Linked DNA regions of Skermanella rosea. The protein of the gene in region 1 interacts with the protein of each later gene in a pairwise test. Links are inferred from orthologs where the notes say so. Each region holds a gene or a part of one and is shown in the gene's direction. Other genes may lie near its edges.

Region 1 (4,837 bases):
AAGGAATTCCTGCGGCGCCGGTCGGGCAACAGCCCGGCCCCGTCGCGTCACGCACCGGTGGAACGGACGGCCGAAGCGGCGCCGACGTTCCGCCTGATCTCCCGCAAGCCGGTGACCCCCGGCGACACGGAACTCGTCAACAATCCCCGCGCCCGGTCAGCCCGGCTGCGCGCGGCCGAACGCACGAAGGCACCGGCCTTCGAGGAGGCAGCATGATCAGCAAGTCCACGGTGATCTGGCTCGGTCTGGCGGGCCTGGCGAGCGGGGCATTGTTCCACACGAGCTACCGGGTGCAGGCGCTCGGCGAGGATCTGGCCGGGTTGAACCGCGCGATCATCCATGAGCAGGAAGCCATCCAGATCCTGAAGGCCGAGTGGAGCTACATGAACGATCCGACCCGGATCGAGGAAATGGCGCGCCGGCACCTGGTGCTCGGCCCGACCGCCGCCGGGCAGATGATCGCTTCGGTCGAGAGCATCCCGGCGCGGCTGCATCCGGCCGATCCCAACGCGCCAGCGGGTTCCGCCCTGGTCGCCGGGACGACGGTGCCGATGCCGTCGCGCAAGCCGGGCGGCAGCGGCGTGCCGGCCGGCTCCGTGGTGCTCGCCACCTACAAGGTGACGCAATGACCGACATCCACGCGTCACGCCACTGGCACACGGACCGCCCGGAAGCGGCGCCGGCTCCCCGCGCCGCCGAGCGGCGCACCGGGAGCCGAGCCGCTCAGGCGCTGGACCAGGCGCGCAGCCGGCTGATGGTGACCGTCGCGGTCTTCGCGCTCGCCTTCGGCGCGGTCGGCGTCAAGCTGGTCGACGCCACCGTGATGAGCCAAGGGGGTGACACGGGGCTGGCGCAGGCCGCTTCCGCCCACGCCATCCCGGCCAGCCGCGCCGACATCGTGGACCGCAACGGCGTGCTGCTGGCGAGCTCGCTGGCGACCGCGTCGCTGCACGCCGACCCCAAGCTGGTGATCAACCCGCTGGAGGCGACGCAGAAGCTGACCTCGGTGCTGACCGACCTGGACTACCAGGACACCCTGGCCAAGCTGAAGAGCGACAAGCGGTTCGTCTGGATCCGGCGGAACCTGTCGCCGCGCGAGCACTACGAGGTCAACCGGCTCGGCATCCCCGGCCTCTACTTCCAGCGCGAGGAGCGACGGGTTTATCCGAACGCCAACCTGACCGCCCATGTCGTGGGCTTCACCGGCGTCGACAACAACGGCCTGATGGGGATCGAGCAGTCGTTCGACAGCCGCCTGAGGTCGTCGAGCGAGCCGGTCCAGCTCTCCCTCGATGTCCGCCTTCAGCACCTGGTCAAGCGCGAGCTCCAGAGCGCCGTGGACGAGTTCCAGGCCCTGGGCGGCGCCGGGATGATCATGGACGTCAAGACCGGCGAGGTCCTGGCGATGGTCTCGCTGCCGGACTTCGACCCCCACGCCCCGACCAACGACGAGAACGCGCGTTTCAACCGCAACACTCTCGGCGTGTACGAGATGGGCTCGACGTTCAAGATCTTCAATTCGGCCCTCGCCCTGGAGTCGGGCAAGATCCGCATGGGCGACAGCTTCGATGCGACCAAGTCGGTGCGGGTCGGGCGGTTCACGATCAGCGACTACCACGGCAAGAACCGCTGGCTGACCGTCCCCGAAGTCTTCATGTACTCGTCCAACATCGGCTCCGTCCGGATGGCGATGGAGGTCGGCACGCCGGCCCAGCGCGCGCTGATGGACAAGCTCGGCCTGCTCAAGCGGTCGCCGATCGAGATTCCCGAGGTCGGAGCGCCGATGGTGCCCAATCCCTGGCGCGAAGCCAGCACCATGACGATCTCCTTCGGCCATGGCCTGTCCGTCAGCCCGATCCAGATGGCCTCGGCCACCGCAGCCTCGGTCAACGGCGGCCTGCTGCACCCGCCGACCCTTCTGAAGCGGAACCCCGGCGACCCGATACCCGCGGAACGCGTAATTTCGCCACAAACCTCGGACCAAATCCGCCGGCTGATGCGCCTGGTCGTGACCCAGGGCACGGCGACCGGAGCGGCCGCCCCCGGCTACGTGGTCGGCGGCAAGACGGGCACCGCGGAGAAGACCAGTGGGCGTGGCTATGCGAAGAAGGCCTTGTTGTCGTCGTTCATCGGCGCCTTCCCGATCCAGGATCCCCGCTATCTGGTGATGGCCATGGTCGACGAGCCGAAGGGCAACAAGCGCACCTACGGCTACGCCACCGGCGGCTGGGTCGCGGCACCGCTGGCCGGCAGGATCATCCAGCAAATGGGTCCGCTGATGGGCATCAGCCCGATCGACGAGAACCGGCCCGACATCCGCACGGCAACGGAAATCCATCTCAACCCCCGGGGAAGCACCCTTGCGTCTTACTGACCTCGCCTCCTCCGACACCACCCCGGCCGCGCCGCTCCAGGCCCGCGATCCCCTGATCGCGGGCCTGACGAGCGATTCGCGCGCGGTCAAGCCGGGTTTCCTGTTCGCGGCGCTGCCGGGAAGCAAGGCCGACGGGCGAGCCTTCGTGGCCGACGCGGTGGCGCGCGGCGCGGTGGCGGTCCTGGGCCCGGCCGGCACGGTGCTGCCGGACGGGGCGCCCGACGGCGTCGCCGTGATCGAGGACGAGAACCCCCGGCGCCGGCTGGCGCTGATGGCGGCCCGCTTCTACGGGCGGCAGCCGGCCCACGTCGCGGCGGTGACCGGCACCAACGGCAAGACCTCGACCGTGCAGTTCGCCCGCCAGCTCTGGTCCCTGCTCGGCCACCGGGCGGCCAGCCTGGGTACCCTGGGCATCACGGCGCCAGGGCTGGAGCGCTACGGTTCGCTGACCACGCCGGACACGGTTTCCCTGCACCAGGCGCTCGCCGAGCTTGCCGACGCCGGGATCGACCATCTCGCTATGGAGGCGTCGAGCCACGGACTCGACCAGTACCGCCTGGACGGCGTGACCATCGAAACCGCAGGTTTCACAAATTTGTCACGCGACCACCTGGATTACCACGGCAGTATGGAGGCTTACCTCGCGGCGAAGTCGATGCTGTTCGACCGCGTCCTGCCCCCCGGCGGGACGACGGTGCTGAACGCGGACGCGCCCGAGTTCACCCCTCTGTCAGAGCTGTGTTCGCGGCGTGGTCATCGCCTGATCGGCTATGGCACACAGGCGAAGGAGCTTGTCTTGCACGACCTGATCCCCCTGCCCCACGGACAGCGGCTGAAGCTGACCGTGCTCGGCCGGGACCACGACATCGACCTTCCGCTGGCCGGGCGCTTCCAGTGCATGAACGCGCTGTGCGCGCTGGGCATGGCGATCGGCACCGGCGCCGACCCGGACGAGGCGGCGGCCGCGCTCGAACGGCTTGGCGGCGTCCGCGGCCGGCTGGAGCTGGTCGCCCACCACCCCTCGGGCGCCCCGATCTACGTGGACTATGCCCATACGCCCGACGCGCTGGAGACGGTGCTGCGGGCATTGCGCCCCCATGCGGCGAAGCGGCTGGTGGTGGTGTTCGGCTGCGGCGGCGACCGCGACCGGGGCAAGCGGCCGGTCATGGGCGAGTTGGCCGACCGGCTGGCCGACCGGGTCATCGTGACCGACGACAACCCCAGGACCGAAGCGGCGGAGGCGATCCGGCGCGAGGTCATGGTGGGCTGCCCGGCCGCCGAGGAGATCGGCGACCGCGCCGCGGCGATCCGCGCCGCTGTCAGGGACCTGGCCGAGGGCGACGTGCTGGTGATCGCCGGCAAGGGTCACGAGCAGGGCCAGACAGTCGGCACCGTGGTACGGCCGTTCGACGATGCCGACGAGGCGCGCGCCGCCCTGCGGGAGGCTCTGGTCTGATGGCCCGCCCCACCGTTCTCTGGACCGCCGACGATGTCGCGGCGGCGACCAACGGCACCCTGCACGGCTCCGCCGATGCCCTGGACTGGCAGGCGACCGGCGTGTCGATCGACAGCCGCACGATCCAGCCGGGCGACCTGTTCATCGCGCTGAAGGGCCCGAACTTCGACGGCCACGGATACGTGGCGCAGGCCCTGGCGGCCGGCGCGACCGCCGCCCTGGTGTCGCACCGGCCGGACGGCGTCGGGCCGGATGCTCCGCTGGTCATGGTCGAGGACACCTTCGCCGCCCTCCAGGACCTGGGCTCGGTGGCGCGGCTGCGCACCGGCGCGAAGATCGTCGCGGTGACCGGGTCGGTCGGCAAGACCAGCACCAAGGAGGCGCTGGGCACCTGCCTGTCCGCGCTGGCGCCGACCTTCGCCACGGCAGGGAGCCTGAACAACCATTGGGGCGTGCCGCTGAGCCTGGCGCGCATGCCGCCGGACTGCACCTACGCCGTGTTCGAGTTGGGCATGAACCATGCCGGCGAGATCGGCCCGCTGTCCCGCCAGGTCCGCCCCGACGTCGCGGTGATCACCACCGTCGAGGCGGTCCACCTGGAGCACTTCCCCTCGGTCGAGGCGATCGCCGACGCCAAGGCGGAGATCTTCGAAGGCATGGCGCCCAACGGCGCCGTGGTCCTGAACCGCGACAACCCGCACTATGCCCGGCTGGTCGCCGCGGCCCGGACCCGCGGGCTGTCGCGCATCCTGGGCTTCGGCAAGGCCGAGGACGCCGCGGCACGCCTGACCGACTGCTCGATCCATGCGACCTGCAGCGCGGTCAACGCGGTGATCAAGGGCGAGGCGCTGCAATACTGCCTGGCGCTTCCCGGCCGCCACCACGTGATGAACAGCCTGGCCGTGCTGCTGGCGGTCCGCGCGCTGGGCGGCGACGTCGCCGCGGCGGCGCGGGCCATGGCGACGCTGAAGCCGATCAAGGGACGGGGTGCCCGCCGGCGCGTGCGG
Region 2 (12,659 bases), 720 kb from region 1 along the record:
GTGACAGATGCGCGCCTGGTGGTCCACCGTGTTGGTGCCCCAGAGAGCCGCGAACTTGCGGTAGAGATAGGCGCCCTCGTTGGAGAACTTGGCGGAGCCCAGCCAGAACACGCTGTCGGGACCCGACTTCTCGCGGATCTCCAGCAGCTTGTCGCCGATCTCGTCGATCGCCTGATCCCAGGAGATGCGCTGCCACTCGCCGTTGACCAGCTTGACCGGATACTTGTTGCGGCGTTCGCCCTTGGTCAGCTCACGGACCGATGCGCCCTTGGCGCAGTGCGTGCCCTGGCTGATCGGGCTGTCCCAGCCCGGCTCCTGGCCGACCCAGACACCGTTCTGCACCTCGGCGATGACCGTGCAGCCGACCGAACAGTGGGTGCAGATGCTCTTGCGCCGGGTGACTTCCAGGTCCGGATCGACCGGCCCGGCTTCCGCCTTGCGGACGGTCGCGAGCGGCAGCGCCCCCAGCGCCGCCATCCCGCCGGCGGCCAGCCCCGAATTCCGCAGGAAGGTACGACGGTCCAGTGAACCGCCGGCGTTCGCCGCCGCGGCCAGGGTTGAAGCGAGCGGCGAGCGTTGGGCGGTTCCCGAGCGTCTCTTGACCAGCATTGACGTCTTTCCTCCTGGATCCGCCCTAGAGGCGGTTCAGCGCATAGAACTGCTTCACATGGGCGGTTTCCTGGTAGCGCGGCTTGACGCGCTCCTCGGGAGACTCCTCGGCCGCCACGCCCGTCGCGGCCAGGGGAACCGCCGCCGCGGCCGCCGTGCCGGCGAGGCCGATCGTTTTCAAGAAATCCCGACGCTCGACCGGTGAACCGCCGATCCCGCTCTTCCGCTCAACCCCGATTTTTTTATCCGATGACATTGTCCGGTCGTCCTCATCCTTCCTGCCGCTCCCGATACCCGGCCCGGGAGACGGTCTGGCGCCTACGTGCTGGACAACACGCAGGCACGCAAAAAGTCCCAGTCTCGAAAGCACTAGAAACCAACTGGCAGCATGGCTGTTGAGCGCTTAGCGCAGACTCCGTCCGGCCCCGGCCGCGATGGGGCGGATAAAATAGGAAGGATCAACATTTTGCACGTGAAGCCGATCATCCTGGGGGCGGCCCTGCTGGCCGTGGCCGCCGTCTCGGCCGGGGCCCAGGGAATCAAGAAGGAAACGTTGACCGAGGATCCGAACGTCACGCGCAGCCTGGAGCCCGGCTCGACGCCCCAGGGCACACGGTCGCCGGACCCTACCGAGAAGCGGAACGAGGACAATGGCGAGATCCAAGGGGCCATGGACCGGCTGAGGGCGAATCCGACCGACGTCCAGGGCAACCAGGTGCAGCGGGAAACCCGCGACAGCGGCCAGCCGCAGTCCGAGGAATCGGAGCAGGACAAGGAGGATCGTGCCGGCGTGCCGGATGCGAACCAGCCGGAGGAACAGCCCAAGTAAAGTGGGCTTCGCCGATGGAGGGCGGCGCGACCGCAAGTCGCGTGGAAAGGCTTTCCGGGAAAGGCCGAAGGACGGGCAGGCCCGGAGCCTGCCCGTCCTTCGGCCTTTCCGGTCCCGGGCTACAGCACCATATGGCGGGCGCGGGCGCCGCGTTCGATCGCGGCGGCGTTGAGCCGGTCGATCTCCAGGCTGTCGCGCAGCAGTTCCAGCAGGCGCAGTTCCTCCTGCGTCGTATAGCCGTCGGCGGCGGCCACGTCGCAGGCGACGGCGTAGGCGGTTTCCCTCAGCTTCAGGGGGAGCCCCTGCTTGATCTCGCCCAGCGCCGCATCCAACCCGTCGCGCTGGCCGAGCAGTTCGGTACAGTCGGCGGCGATCTCCGCCAGGCGGCCGGTGTCGAAGTCGCGGAAGACCGGCAGGTACCGGACCGTCTCGCTGATGGTGTTCAGTTCCGCATCCGTCATGTCCGCATCGGAAGCTGACACCATGACCATGGTGTAGATCAGCGCGGTATGGTGGTCGATCATGATGAGCCTTCTCGCGATTGTCCTGCGCACATGTGCCCGCGCGCCCGACGAACTTCAAGGGTGGCGCATGACCTCATGCATAGCCGTTTTTGCCGGGCGGAGGCTGCCTCGACACGGCAACGGCTTCACCTTATCTTGCTGCATACCGAGAGACGGCGGTTCCGTCCGATGGGGAATGTTTTGATGACGGCTTTGCCGAACGCCGTGCCGGACAGGAAATCCGCGGAAGACGAGCTGCCTGTCCGTCATTCCGCGCAAGTGATGATCGTGGAGGACGAGCCGCTTGTGGCGCTGGAACTCCGGATCCTGGTCGAGGACATGGGGCACCGCGTGTGCGCGGTGGTGGACACCGAAGCCGATGCGGTGCGCCAGGCCGACGCGACGGCACCCGACCTGGTGATCGCCGACATCCAACTCCGGCAAGGCAACGGGGTCAATGCCATGGAGCGGATCGCCGAACGCCGCGACGTTCCGGTGATCTTCGTGTCCGGCAATCATGCCTTCACCCCCAACCCGCAGATTCGGACTGCCCGCTTCATTGCAAAACCCTTCCGCGTCGAGAGCCTCAGGCAAGCAGTCGCCGACCTTTGCCGCGGCGTGGCCTGAAACCGCGCGTCGCTGGCGGCTGATTCGTCCGGGCAGCACGGCGAGCACCATCCATCTCAGCATCTTCGCCCTGCTGGTGATCGTCACGGCCGCTTCGTGGCTGATCTACGACGCGCGGCGCAATCTGGTGCTCGAGGCCGAGCGGACGGCGGGCACCGCGGCCTTCTTCCTGGCCGACCATGCCACGCGGCTGTTCGAGGCATCCGACCTGGCGCTGCTGGAGGCGACCAACGCCGCCGAGGCGATGGACTGGGACCGTGTCGCCGGGGACGAGGAGCTGTGGGAGCGGCTGCGGGCCCTCAGCGACCGCTTCCCCTACATCGACCATATCTGGCTGAACGACAGCAGCGGCCAGCTGCGCATGAGCACGGTGGCCCTGCCGACGCCACCCAGTTCGGCGGGCGATCGCGACTTCTTCCGGGCGCACCAGGAACCCGGCAGCGGGCTGTTCGTGGGCGAACTGATCATCGGCCGGGTCACCGGGGAACCGACCTTCATGCTGAGCCGCCGGCTTTCGGCGGAGGACGGGACCCTCCGCGGCGTGGTCTCCCTGACCATCGATCTGACCTATTTCTCGACCTTCTACGGGTCCCTCGACCTCAGGCTGGAGCCGGTGATCAGCCTGGTGCGGGCGCTGGACGGATCGATCCTGACCCGAGTCCCGCTGGGCGAGCCGCAGCCACTGCCCACCCTGCCGATTCCGGCCGACGCCGGATCGGGGTCGAGCGGCCCGTCCTACCTCACCGACTGGCATACCCCCGTCCACGCCTTCCACAAGGCCGAGCGCCTGCCGCTCCATGTCAGCGTGGCGGTGCCGAACCGGAACATCACCCTGGAATGGGCGTCCCGGATCTGGGTCTACTGGGTGGTCGCCGGGGTCGCGGGAATGGCCTTGTGGCCGCTATCGGTCATGGCGGTGCGCCAGGCCCAGGCTGACCGGATCGCCAAGGAAACCCTGGAGCAGCGGGTGGAGGAACGGACCCGCCAGCTCACCGCGGCCAACGCGCAGCTGGAGACCCTGTTCCAGGAGGTCCATCACCGGGTCAAGAACAACCTCCAGGTCATCACCTCCCTGCTCCGGCTCCAGGCGGCGCGGTCCAGCGACGCGGAGACCCGGTCGTCGCTCCAGAAGAGCGTGGACCGCGTCCATGCCATGAGCCTGGTCCACCACCTGCTCTACAGTTCCAAGGAGCTGACCGACGTCGATTTCGCGACATACCTGGGCGAACTGGCGGCGAACCTGCAGAGCGCCTACGGGACCGAGAACCAGGTCCGCCTGGAGATCGATGTCGGCCGTTCCTGGTTCCCGCTGAACCGGGCGATCCCCTTGTGCCTGATCGTCAACGAGATGATGTCGAACGCGTTCAAGCATGCTTTCCCGCACGGCCGCGCCGGGACCCTGCGCATCCGGCTGCGCGAGGAGGAGGGTGCCTTCGAGCTGCTGATCGAGGACGACGGCGTCGGCCTGCCCGACGGCTTCGATCCGGCGGGTGGCAAGGGCCTGGGAATGCAGATCATCCGATCCCTGGCCGCCCAACTGGAGGGGGCCGTGACGTTCGGACCGTCCGAGGGCGGCGGCTCAGCCTTCCGGCTCACCTTCTGAGGGCGCCGGCGCAAGGAACTCGCGCGTCGCCCGGACCGCCTCGGCGAGGCCGACCCGGCGCAACTCGACGCCCTCCGGGAACGCCCCGGCCAGCCTGGACGGCATCATCGGGTCGAGCAGGACGAAGACCCCGGTGTCGTCGGCCCGGCGGACCAGCCGGCCGAACGCCTGCTTCAGCCGCAGGCGGGTGATCATGTCGTCGTAGCGCTTGGCGCCGAACGCCTCGCGGCGGGCCCGGTGGAGGATATCGGGGCGCGGCCAGGGCACCCGGTCGAACACGATCAGGCGGAGCGAGCGACCGGGGACGTCCACCCCGTCGCGCACCGCGTCGGTGCCCAGCAGGCAGGCCTGTTCCTCTCCCCGGAAGATGTCGATCAGGGTGGAGACGTCGAGCCCGTCCACATGCTGGCCGTAGAGCGGCAGGCCGGCCAGCTCCAGCGGTTCGGCGATGCGCTGGTACACGGCGCGCAACCGGCTGATCGCGGTGAACAGCCCGAGCGCCCCGCCGCCGGCCGCGAGGAACAGTTCGCGGTAGGCGGCGGCCACCTGGACAAGATCGTCCTTGCGGACATCGTTGACCACCATCACCCGGGTTCGCGCCGGGTAATCGAACGGCGAGGGCACGCTTGCCCGCAACGCCGGCCAAGCCATGTGGACGGCGCCGGTGCGGACGGAGGCCGCCAGCCAGTCCTGCTCCACGTCCCCCGTGCCGTCGGTCAGGGTGGCCGAGGTCACCACCATGCCATGGGCCTGGGCGCCCACGGTGGCGACGAACGGAATCGTGGGATCGACGTAATGCCGGTACATGCCGACATCCAGGTCGCGGCCGTCCTGCCGCTCGATCCCGAACCAGTCGACGAAGCCGGTCGGGGTCGGCTTGCCGATGCTGCGGAGCATGTCGCGCCAGCCCTTGAGGGTGACGCTGCCGCGCCGCTGGAGGCTGCGGCAGACGGCCTCGATCCGCCGGCGGGTGTCGCTGTCCAGCTCGGCCGCCTCGGTGTCGAGCCGGGCCGCCAGGCGCTTGCCCAATTCCTCCAGCGGCTCCTGGAGGCGGCCGAGGGCCTTCTCGAGCTCGACGGCGGATTCCGTCAGGCCGTCCACCGGGTCGGCGGTCTCGGTCTCCAGGCTGTAGAAGCTGTCGCGGCCATGGGCGCGGGCATGGACCTGCCGCCGGACCATCAGCAGGAACGCCTCGGCGGCGCCGGTCCCCATCCCATCGGTCAGGCGGTTCGACCAGCCCTCCCCGGGCAGCGCGCGGGCGGCCATGACCACGTCGTCGACCAGGGCGGCGCTGTCCTCGTCGGCGGCGACGAGATCCTCGACCCGCCGCTTGAGGCCGCGCGCCCGGCTGCTCCGCCCGCCCTCGGCACCCAGCAGCCAGCGGCGAAGCTCGGCGGTCTCCTGCGCGGTCAGGTGGCCGGCGAAGGCGCTGTCGGCGGCGTCGAAGACATGGTGCCCCTCGTCGAAGACGTAGCGGGTCGGGGCCGTCGTGTCCTCCCCTCCCAAGGCCGCCTGGATCATCACCAGCGCGTGGTTCGCGATCACGATGTCAGCCTTGCGGGCGCGGCGGATCGTGTTCTCGATGAAGCATTTGCGGTAGTGCTGGCAGGCCGAGTAGATGCATTCCCCGCGGCGGTCGGCCAGCGTCACGGTGCGGGCCCGGCCGACCAGGTCGGGCAGCCAGCCGGGGAAGTCGCCGCCCTGCATGTCGCCGTCCCGGGTGGCGGCGACCCAGCGGACCATCAGGCCCAGGGCCGTCGCGTAGGCGGGCAGCGACGGCAAGGTGGCGACCGCCTCCTCCAGGTTCAGCAGGCACAGGTAGTTCTCCCGGCCCTTGCGCAGCACGACCTTGCGCGCCTTGACTGCCGGGTCGCGGTGCAGCCGGTCCAGCTCCCCGTCGATCTGGTGCTGCAGGTTCCGGGTGTAGGTGGAGATCCAGACGGGGCCGCGGTTGATCTCCGCCCACAGGCTGGCGGGCGCCAGATAGCCCAGGGTCTTGCCGACGCCCGTGCCGGCTTCGGCCAGGACGAGGTTGGGCGTCCCGGGATAGTTGCGCGGGGTGAAGGCGGTGCTGACCGCGCTGGCGTAGTCGGACTGCTGCGGGCGCGGCTCGGCCGCCTTGCCGCGGATGCCGGCCTGGAGCAGGTCGGCGAGACGGCGGCGGGCGTCGTTGGCATGGACGGTGGCCTGGCCGGGCGGCGGTTCGGGAGCCCCCTCCTCCCATTCCGGCAGCCGCTTCCAGACCTGGAACGCGCCGAGGGCGCGGCGACCCGGCGGGCCGTTGGGAGCGCCCAGCGCCGACAGCACGAAAGGCGCCCAACCCCAGGCGTAGCCCTGCGCACCCGCTCCCATGTACCAGGCTATGGCGACCGGGTCGGACTTCTCCTCCCGGTCGGGATCGGTCAGGTCGGTCAGGAGCTGGCGGGTGGCGCGGATCAGGGTCAGGGCGTCATCCTCCGCGCCGTCGGGCCTGGGCAGGCCCAGCGCTTCGGCGAGGCCGCGCGGGGTCGGGACGACAAAGCGGGCGGGATGGACGAAGGCGAACAGTTCCAGCAGGTCGAGCGCCGCGAAGCGGTCGGCGTTCAGCCGGCGCCCCAGCGCGCGGGCGTGGCAGACCAGCAGCGTTTCCCGCTGGAGCCGGCGCCGCGCCTCGTCCAGGTCGATCGTATCGACCTCTCCGTCGGCGGTCAGCCAGACGGCCCGACGCGCCCCGGCGACCAGCGCGGGCACGTCGGGCAACAGCAGGCGCCGCGGCGGCGCGGGGGATTGAACGATGTCCATCACGGCCGCAGTATAGAAGCCTGGACGCCGCGGCGCGAGCGGAACAGGCCGAGGTTGCCTCCCCCTTCAGGGTGGTTATGATGGCCGCCCCGTCCCCAGGCCGCAGGTCCCATGTCCGTCCTCCAGCGAGTTTCCACCGCCCTGCCCCGGCGGCGCGTCCTTCCGGCCGTGCTGGCGATCGGGCTGGGCGTCGCCGCGGTCACGGTCGGCTGGGTCGTGCTGTACCGGGCGGTGCCGCCGCCCGGCACGCCGCTGATGCTGATCCGGGCGTTCGGCGGTGCCGGGATCGAGAAGGACTGGGTCGGCCTCGAAAGCCTGTCCGGCGCCCTGCCCCGGGCGGTGATCGCGTCCGAGGACAGCCTGTTCTGCAGCCATGCCGGCTTCGATTGGGACTCGCTGCGCCAGGCATGGCAGGGAAACCTGGCCGGCCGGTCGCTGAGGGGCGGCAGCACGATCACCATGCAGACCGCCAAGAACGCCTATCTCTGGCAGGACCGGACCTACCTGCGGAAAGGGCTGGAGGCCTGGTTCACGCTGTGGATCGAGCTGGTCTGGCCGAAGGCGCGGATCATGGAGGTCTACCTGAACATCATCGAGTGGGGCGACGGCATATACGGCGCAGAGGCGGCCGCCCGCGCCTATTTCGGCAAGCCGGCATCGGCCCTGACCCGTCGGGAGGCCGCGCTCATGGCGGCGGTGCTGCCCAATCCGCTGCGCTGGTCGCCCGCCAAGCCGACCCGCTACATCGCCGGCCGCGCCAACGTGATCCAGCAGCGCATGGCGATCGTGGAACGGGACGGGCTGGACGATTGCATCGGCTGACCGGCGGGACGAGGGAAACCCTTCCGCGTTCCTTCTGTTGAGATGGGAGATCCATCAACGAAAGGGACCGGACCATGTCGGAAACGACGACCGACCACGACAAGATCCGCAAATGGGCCGAGCAGCACGGCGGCAAGCCGGCGGTGGTGAAATCGACCCACGGCCAGGGCGGCGTCGGGATCATCCGGATCGAGTTCCCCGACGCTCCCAACTCGAAGAACGACAGCCTGGAGGAAATCTCCTGGGAAGAATTCTTCAAGCAGTTCGAGGACCACAAGCTGGCCATGGTGTTCGAGCAGAAGAGCAACTTCAACAAGATCATCAGCCGGGATTCGGCGAAGTAGCACCAGCGGCCCGGAAGCCGGCACCCTCCTCGGGATAACGTACCATCGGAAGCTTTCGGGACAGCGGGCATTCGAGACAAAATCGGTCCCCTGTCACCACCGGGTGGACCCTATGGAGCGTTCGGCTTCCGAGGACCTCATTCGCACCGTGGTCTGCGCCTATGCCCGTGCGAAGAGCATGCTGCCCCATCCCGACGCCGGGTATCGGGCCGCCATAGAGATACTCCTGAAACACAACCGAAGATTGACACCAGAGGAAGCCGCCGACCGTCTCATAGCGATGCTGTGCTATGCGGCGGAAGAGCGGCCCGAATGGCTCCAGGTCGAGCAACCGGTGGCCGGCGCCTTCCTAAGCCGGCCCCCGAGCGACCGGATCGCGGATCCATGACTTTCCGCGTCGCCTAACCGGTCCGCCGGACCAGATCGAACCGGGCCGCACGATCCGGCTGGGTCGTGATGACGGCGGTCGGCAGGACGGGAGGATGGTGGTCGGGCAATCCGATCCTGAAGGCCGTCGCCATGGCTGCGACGACCAGGACGGCCTCGGTCAGGGCGAACTGGGCGCCGATGCAGACGCGGGGGCCCACGCCGAACGGGAGATAGGCGAACCGGTCGGGCGGAGCGGCGTCGGGCAGGAAACGGGCGGGGTCGAAGACGTCCGGATCCCGCCACAGCTTCCGATGCCGATGGAGGATCCAGGGAGCCACCATGACAAGGTCCCGGGGGCGCACCGGCACGCCGCCCACGAGATCCTCGCCGATCGCCTCCCGGACGAGGACGAAGGCCGGGGGGTAGAGGCGGAGCGCTTCCTGGACGACGGCCCTGGTCAGGACGAGGCCGGGCAGCGCCAGGGCGGCCCCGTCGCGAGAAAGGTCGATGCCCGCCGCCTCGCGGGCGACGCCCTCCTGGATGTCCGGCGCCAGCGCCAGCAGGTACAGCGACCAGAAGATCGCGAGTGCCGTCGTCTCGTGGCCGGCGACGATCATCGTGGCGACCTGGTCGCGCAGTTCGTCGGCCGGGATTTCGGCGCCGGTCTCGGGATCGCGGGCGGCGCGCAGGAGATCGAACAGGTCGCGGGGCGTGTCGGCGGAGCGGGCGGCGCCCCGGAACCGCTCCGCCATGATGGTTTCGATCAGCCCCATCCATTCGGCCTGGAAGCGCCTCCGGGCGAGGTCGTGCAGATTGGGCACTGCGGCCGGAAGCAGGAAATCGAGCAGGTAGGGCCGTCCCAGCCGCTCCGCGTAATGCGCGATCAGCCGGCGCATCCCGGCACCGTGGGCCGACATCTCCACCGAGAACATCGACCGGCCGGCGATATCGAGCGCGAGGTGCTGGCAGAAGGAGACCAGTTCGACAGGGCCCTCCTCGGCGCGGGCCGCGATGCCGGCGACCGCCTCCCGGGTCGCGTCGGCGATGTGGCGGGCCAGCACCGGGATCGCGCGCGGCGTGAAGGCCGGCGCCAGGGTCTGCCGCTGGTGGCGCCAGAGCTTGCCCTCGGTGAGAAACAGGCCGTCCCCCATCAGCGGCCGGATGATGCGGATCGATGCCGGCGTCCGCCGGTAATTCGCATGGTTATCGACCAGCACATGGCGGATGCCGTCCGGGTCGTTCACGAGAACCCGGCCCCGCCAGAGGAAGGACGAGGGAACCACGTCCCGCTCGTAGGCCTGCCGGGACCAGGCGGTCAGCGCATTCGTACGGAAGGCCTTGAGCTGCCTGTACCAGGGCAACGGCGCAGCCGCCGGTTCCAGGCGGGGCGGAACCACTCCGGCCGGAGTTCGGTCGAGGGGGGTGGAAGCCTTGGGATCGGGTGAGATCGACGCTGTCATCGGTCGCGACCGCGTTCTGATGCCGGGGCCCTACGGTACCTCATTCACGGCGGCCGAGGTGATATCTTCGGTAAACCGCCCGGACGGCAGAGGGGCGGATCCCGCCTCGGGGGCTGGCGTCACTCGGAAACCGATGCCGGGATGCGGCAGCTGAATTCGCGGCCGTGCAGCGTGCGGTACAGGGCCCGCAGCTTCTGCCGGTCGGCGTCGCGCAGGCAGCCGCGCATCAGGTCGTCGTGGAGCTGGACGGCCTGGGTGCGGTTGAGGCCGTGTCCCTTGGACAGCAGGACGGCGAGGAGAAGGGAGGCGTCGGCGTCGGTCCGGGCCTGGCGCTGGTCCGCGGCGGCCATGGCGCGCCGCAGGTCGGCGATGGCGTCTTCCTTCCCGCTGATCCTGCCGGAGGGATCGGCGTTGCGGACCTGGAGCGGAGAAGGCCGGCCGCTGATGCCGAGGCGTTCCGCGGCGACCAGGGCGGTTTCATGCCGCGGCGCGCCGCCGGTGCGGCTCCGGCGGCGGGACAGCAGGTTGGACAGGTGGTCAAACAGGCCAGCCATCCAAACTCGTCACCCTCCCACCGACGCGGTTCGCGCACCCGAAGGAGTGCGTCGGAGGTAGTTACGCCATCTTCATTTATTTATAGTTAAGGGGCCGCAGGCGGCGTCCACCAGCGCCTCGGCCGCCGCCGCGGCGGCCTGGCCGACGCCGTCGGCGCCCAGCGTCTGGCCGCTGGTATAGGCCCCGTCCATCACGAGCAGGAGCTGGTCGGCCAGCAGGCCGGGGTCGGCGGCGCCGACGGCGCTCGCCAGGCCGCGCAGACGTTCCCTGAGTTCGCGCTTGTTCGCCCGGGCCACGGCGTGGCCGGGATGGTCCGGCTCGGGGAATTCGACCGCGGTGTTGATGAACGGGCAGCCGCGGTATCCCGGCGACGTCGTGCGCTTGCCGAGCGCCGTGAACAGCGCGCGGATCTGCGCCCTTGGATCGTCCGGATGACGCGCGGTCACGCGGTCCCACCAGTCCCAGTAAACGCGATCGAAATCCTCCAGGAAGGCCGCGACCAGCTCGTCCTTGCCGGAGAAGTTGCGGTAGAGGCTCATCTTCGCGACGCCGGAATGGGCGATCACGGCGTCCACGCCGACCGCCCGGATGCCGTCGCGGTAGAACAGTTCGGCCGCCGCCTTAAGGATGCGCGCCCGGGCCGACTTGCCCGATCCGTCCGGGGCCGGCTCGTCCTGGATGGGTTCCTGCATGGGTGCTCGTCCAATCAAATCCGTTGACAGATGATACAGGACGGTCTCTATCATCGCAACAGTTTCTCCCACCGGAGCCATCCCGATGTCCCTCCTGAGTTCCCGGCTGGCACGCGGACGCATCCACTACGGATGGTATGTCGCGGGCATCACCTTCGTAACGCTGCTGGTCGCGGCGGGCATCCGGTCGATGCCGAGCATCCTGATCGTCCCCGTCGAGCAGGAGTTCGGGTGGTCCAGGGCGACCATCTCGTTCGCGGTCGCGATCAACCTGGTCCTTTACGGCCTGATGGGACCGTTCGCGGCGGCCCTGATGGACCGGTTGGGCATCCGGACCACGATCGTCACCTCGCTCCTGCTGGTGGCTTCCGGAATCGCGCTGACCCCGCTGATGACCGCTCCTTGGCAGCTGGTGCTGCTGTGGGGCGTGGTGGTCGGAACGGGGACCGGCATGACGGCGCTGGTGCTCGGCGCCACGGTGGTGAACCGCTGGTTCGGCGAGCGGCGCGGGCTGGTCATGGGCCTGCTGACCGCCAGCACCGCGACCGGGCAACTGCTGTTCCTGCCGCTGCTGGCGATGATCGTGCAGGAAGTCGGCTGGCGCACGGCGGTGATCGGCGTCGGCGCGGTGGCGCTGGCCGTCATCCCGGCGGTCCTGCTGCTGATGCGGGAACGGCCGCGCGACGTCGGGCTGGCGCCCTTCGGCCGGACGGAGATGGAGGCGCCCCCTCCGCCCAGCATGGGCAACCCGTTCGGCCATGCGCTGGGCGCGCTGGCCGAGGGAGTGCGGTCCCGGGATTTCTGGCTGCTGTTCGGCACCTTCTTCATCTGCGGGCTGAGCACGAACGGCCTGATCGGCACCCACCTGATCGCCGCCTGCATCGACGCCGGCATCCCGGAGCTCCGGGCGGCGGGGCTGCTCGCGATGATGGGCATCTTCGACCTGGTCGGGACGACGCTGAGCGGCTGGCTGTCGGACCGCTACGACAACCGCTACCTGCTGGCCTGGTATTATGCGCTGCGCGGCCTGTCGCTGCTGTGGCTGCCCTTCGCCCTGGACCTGTCCTTCCTCGGCCTGTCGCTGTTCGCCGTCTTCTACGGCCTGGACTGGATCGCGACGGTTCCGCCGACGGTCCGCCTCGCCACCAACGCCTTCGGGCGGGACAAGGCGCCGATGATGTTCGGCTGGATCTTCACAGGGCACCAGATCGGTGCCGCGGTCGCCGCCTTCGGAGCCGGCGCCATGCGGACCGTGATGGACGGCTACCTGGAGGCTTTCCTGCTAGCCGGGCTCGCCTGCCTGCTGGCCGCCGGAATGTCGCTGATGATCGGCCGGGCGCCCGCGGCGCCGGCCCGGGTCGTCCAGGAGGCGGCCTGACGGCGACTGCCCCCCGATACAACGCAACCCCTGGGATGCAGAAGGAGCCTGACGATGCGCACGCTGGATGACCTGACGGTGGGTGAC

The links.
Region 2: the proteins of JL101_RS19430 (region 1) and mtgA interact in binary tests that used the Escherichia coli proteins (3 or more experiments, as listed by UniProt). The link is inferred for Skermanella rosea from one-to-one orthologs.

What each region holds. Positions count from the first base shown.
Region 1 is NZ_CP086111.1:4,157,429-4,162,265, forward strand. Bases 1-2,999 are described here. They hold JL101_RS19430 (peptidoglycan D,D-transpeptidase FtsI family protein), read left to right. Parts: upstream 1-625; coding sequence 626-2,374; downstream 2,375-2,999. Other genes in these bases: rsmH (16S rRNA (cytosine(1402)-N(4))-methyltransferase RsmH), read left to right, coding at 1-216; ftsL (cell division protein FtsL), read left to right, coding at 213-629; JL101_RS19435 (UDP-N-acetylmuramoyl-L-alanyl-D-glutamate--2,6-diaminopimelate ligase), read left to right, coding at 2,361-2,999. Also shown: more of JL101_RS19435, read left to right, coding at 3,000-3,830; JL101_RS19440 (UDP-N-acetylmuramoylalanyl-D-glutamyl-2,6-diaminopimelate--D-alanyl-D-alanine ligase), read left to right, coding at 3,830-4,837. UniProt on the Escherichia coli protein: Essential cell division protein that catalyzes cross-linking of the peptidoglycan cell wall at the division septum. Required for localization of FtsN.
Region 2 is NZ_CP086111.1:3,431,418-3,444,076, forward strand. The notes cover bases 6,001-8,918. They hold mtgA (monofunctional biosynthetic peptidoglycan transglycosylase), read left to right. Parts: upstream 6,001-7,063; coding sequence 7,064-7,774; downstream 7,775-8,918. Other genes in these bases: JL101_RS15955 (ATP-dependent DNA helicase), read right to left, coding at 6,001-6,952; JL101_RS15965 (ATP-grasp domain-containing protein), read left to right, coding at 7,849-8,118; JL101_RS15970 (hypothetical protein), read left to right, coding at 8,231-8,506; JL101_RS15975 (cytochrome P450), read right to left, coding at 8,520-8,918. Also shown: JL101_RS15925 (molybdopterin-dependent oxidoreductase), read right to left, coding at 1-609; JL101_RS15930 (hypothetical protein), read right to left, coding at 635-790; JL101_RS15935 (hypothetical protein), read left to right, coding at 1,082-1,438; JL101_RS15940 (tellurite resistance TerB family protein), read right to left, coding at 1,558-1,962; JL101_RS15945 (response regulator), read left to right, coding at 2,098-2,568; JL101_RS15950 (sensor histidine kinase), read left to right, coding at 2,501-4,171; more of JL101_RS15955, read right to left, coding at 4,148-6,000; more of JL101_RS15975, read right to left, coding at 8,919-9,947; JL101_RS15980 (hypothetical protein), read right to left, coding at 10,067-10,501; JL101_RS15985 (TetR/AcrR family transcriptional regulator), read right to left, coding at 10,574-11,194; JL101_RS15990 (MFS transporter), read left to right, coding at 11,280-12,572; JL101_RS15995 (MaoC family dehydratase), read left to right, coding at 12,627-12,659. UniProt on the Escherichia coli protein: Peptidoglycan polymerase that catalyzes glycan chain elongation from lipid-linked precursors. May play a role in peptidoglycan assembly during cell division in collaboration with other cell division proteins.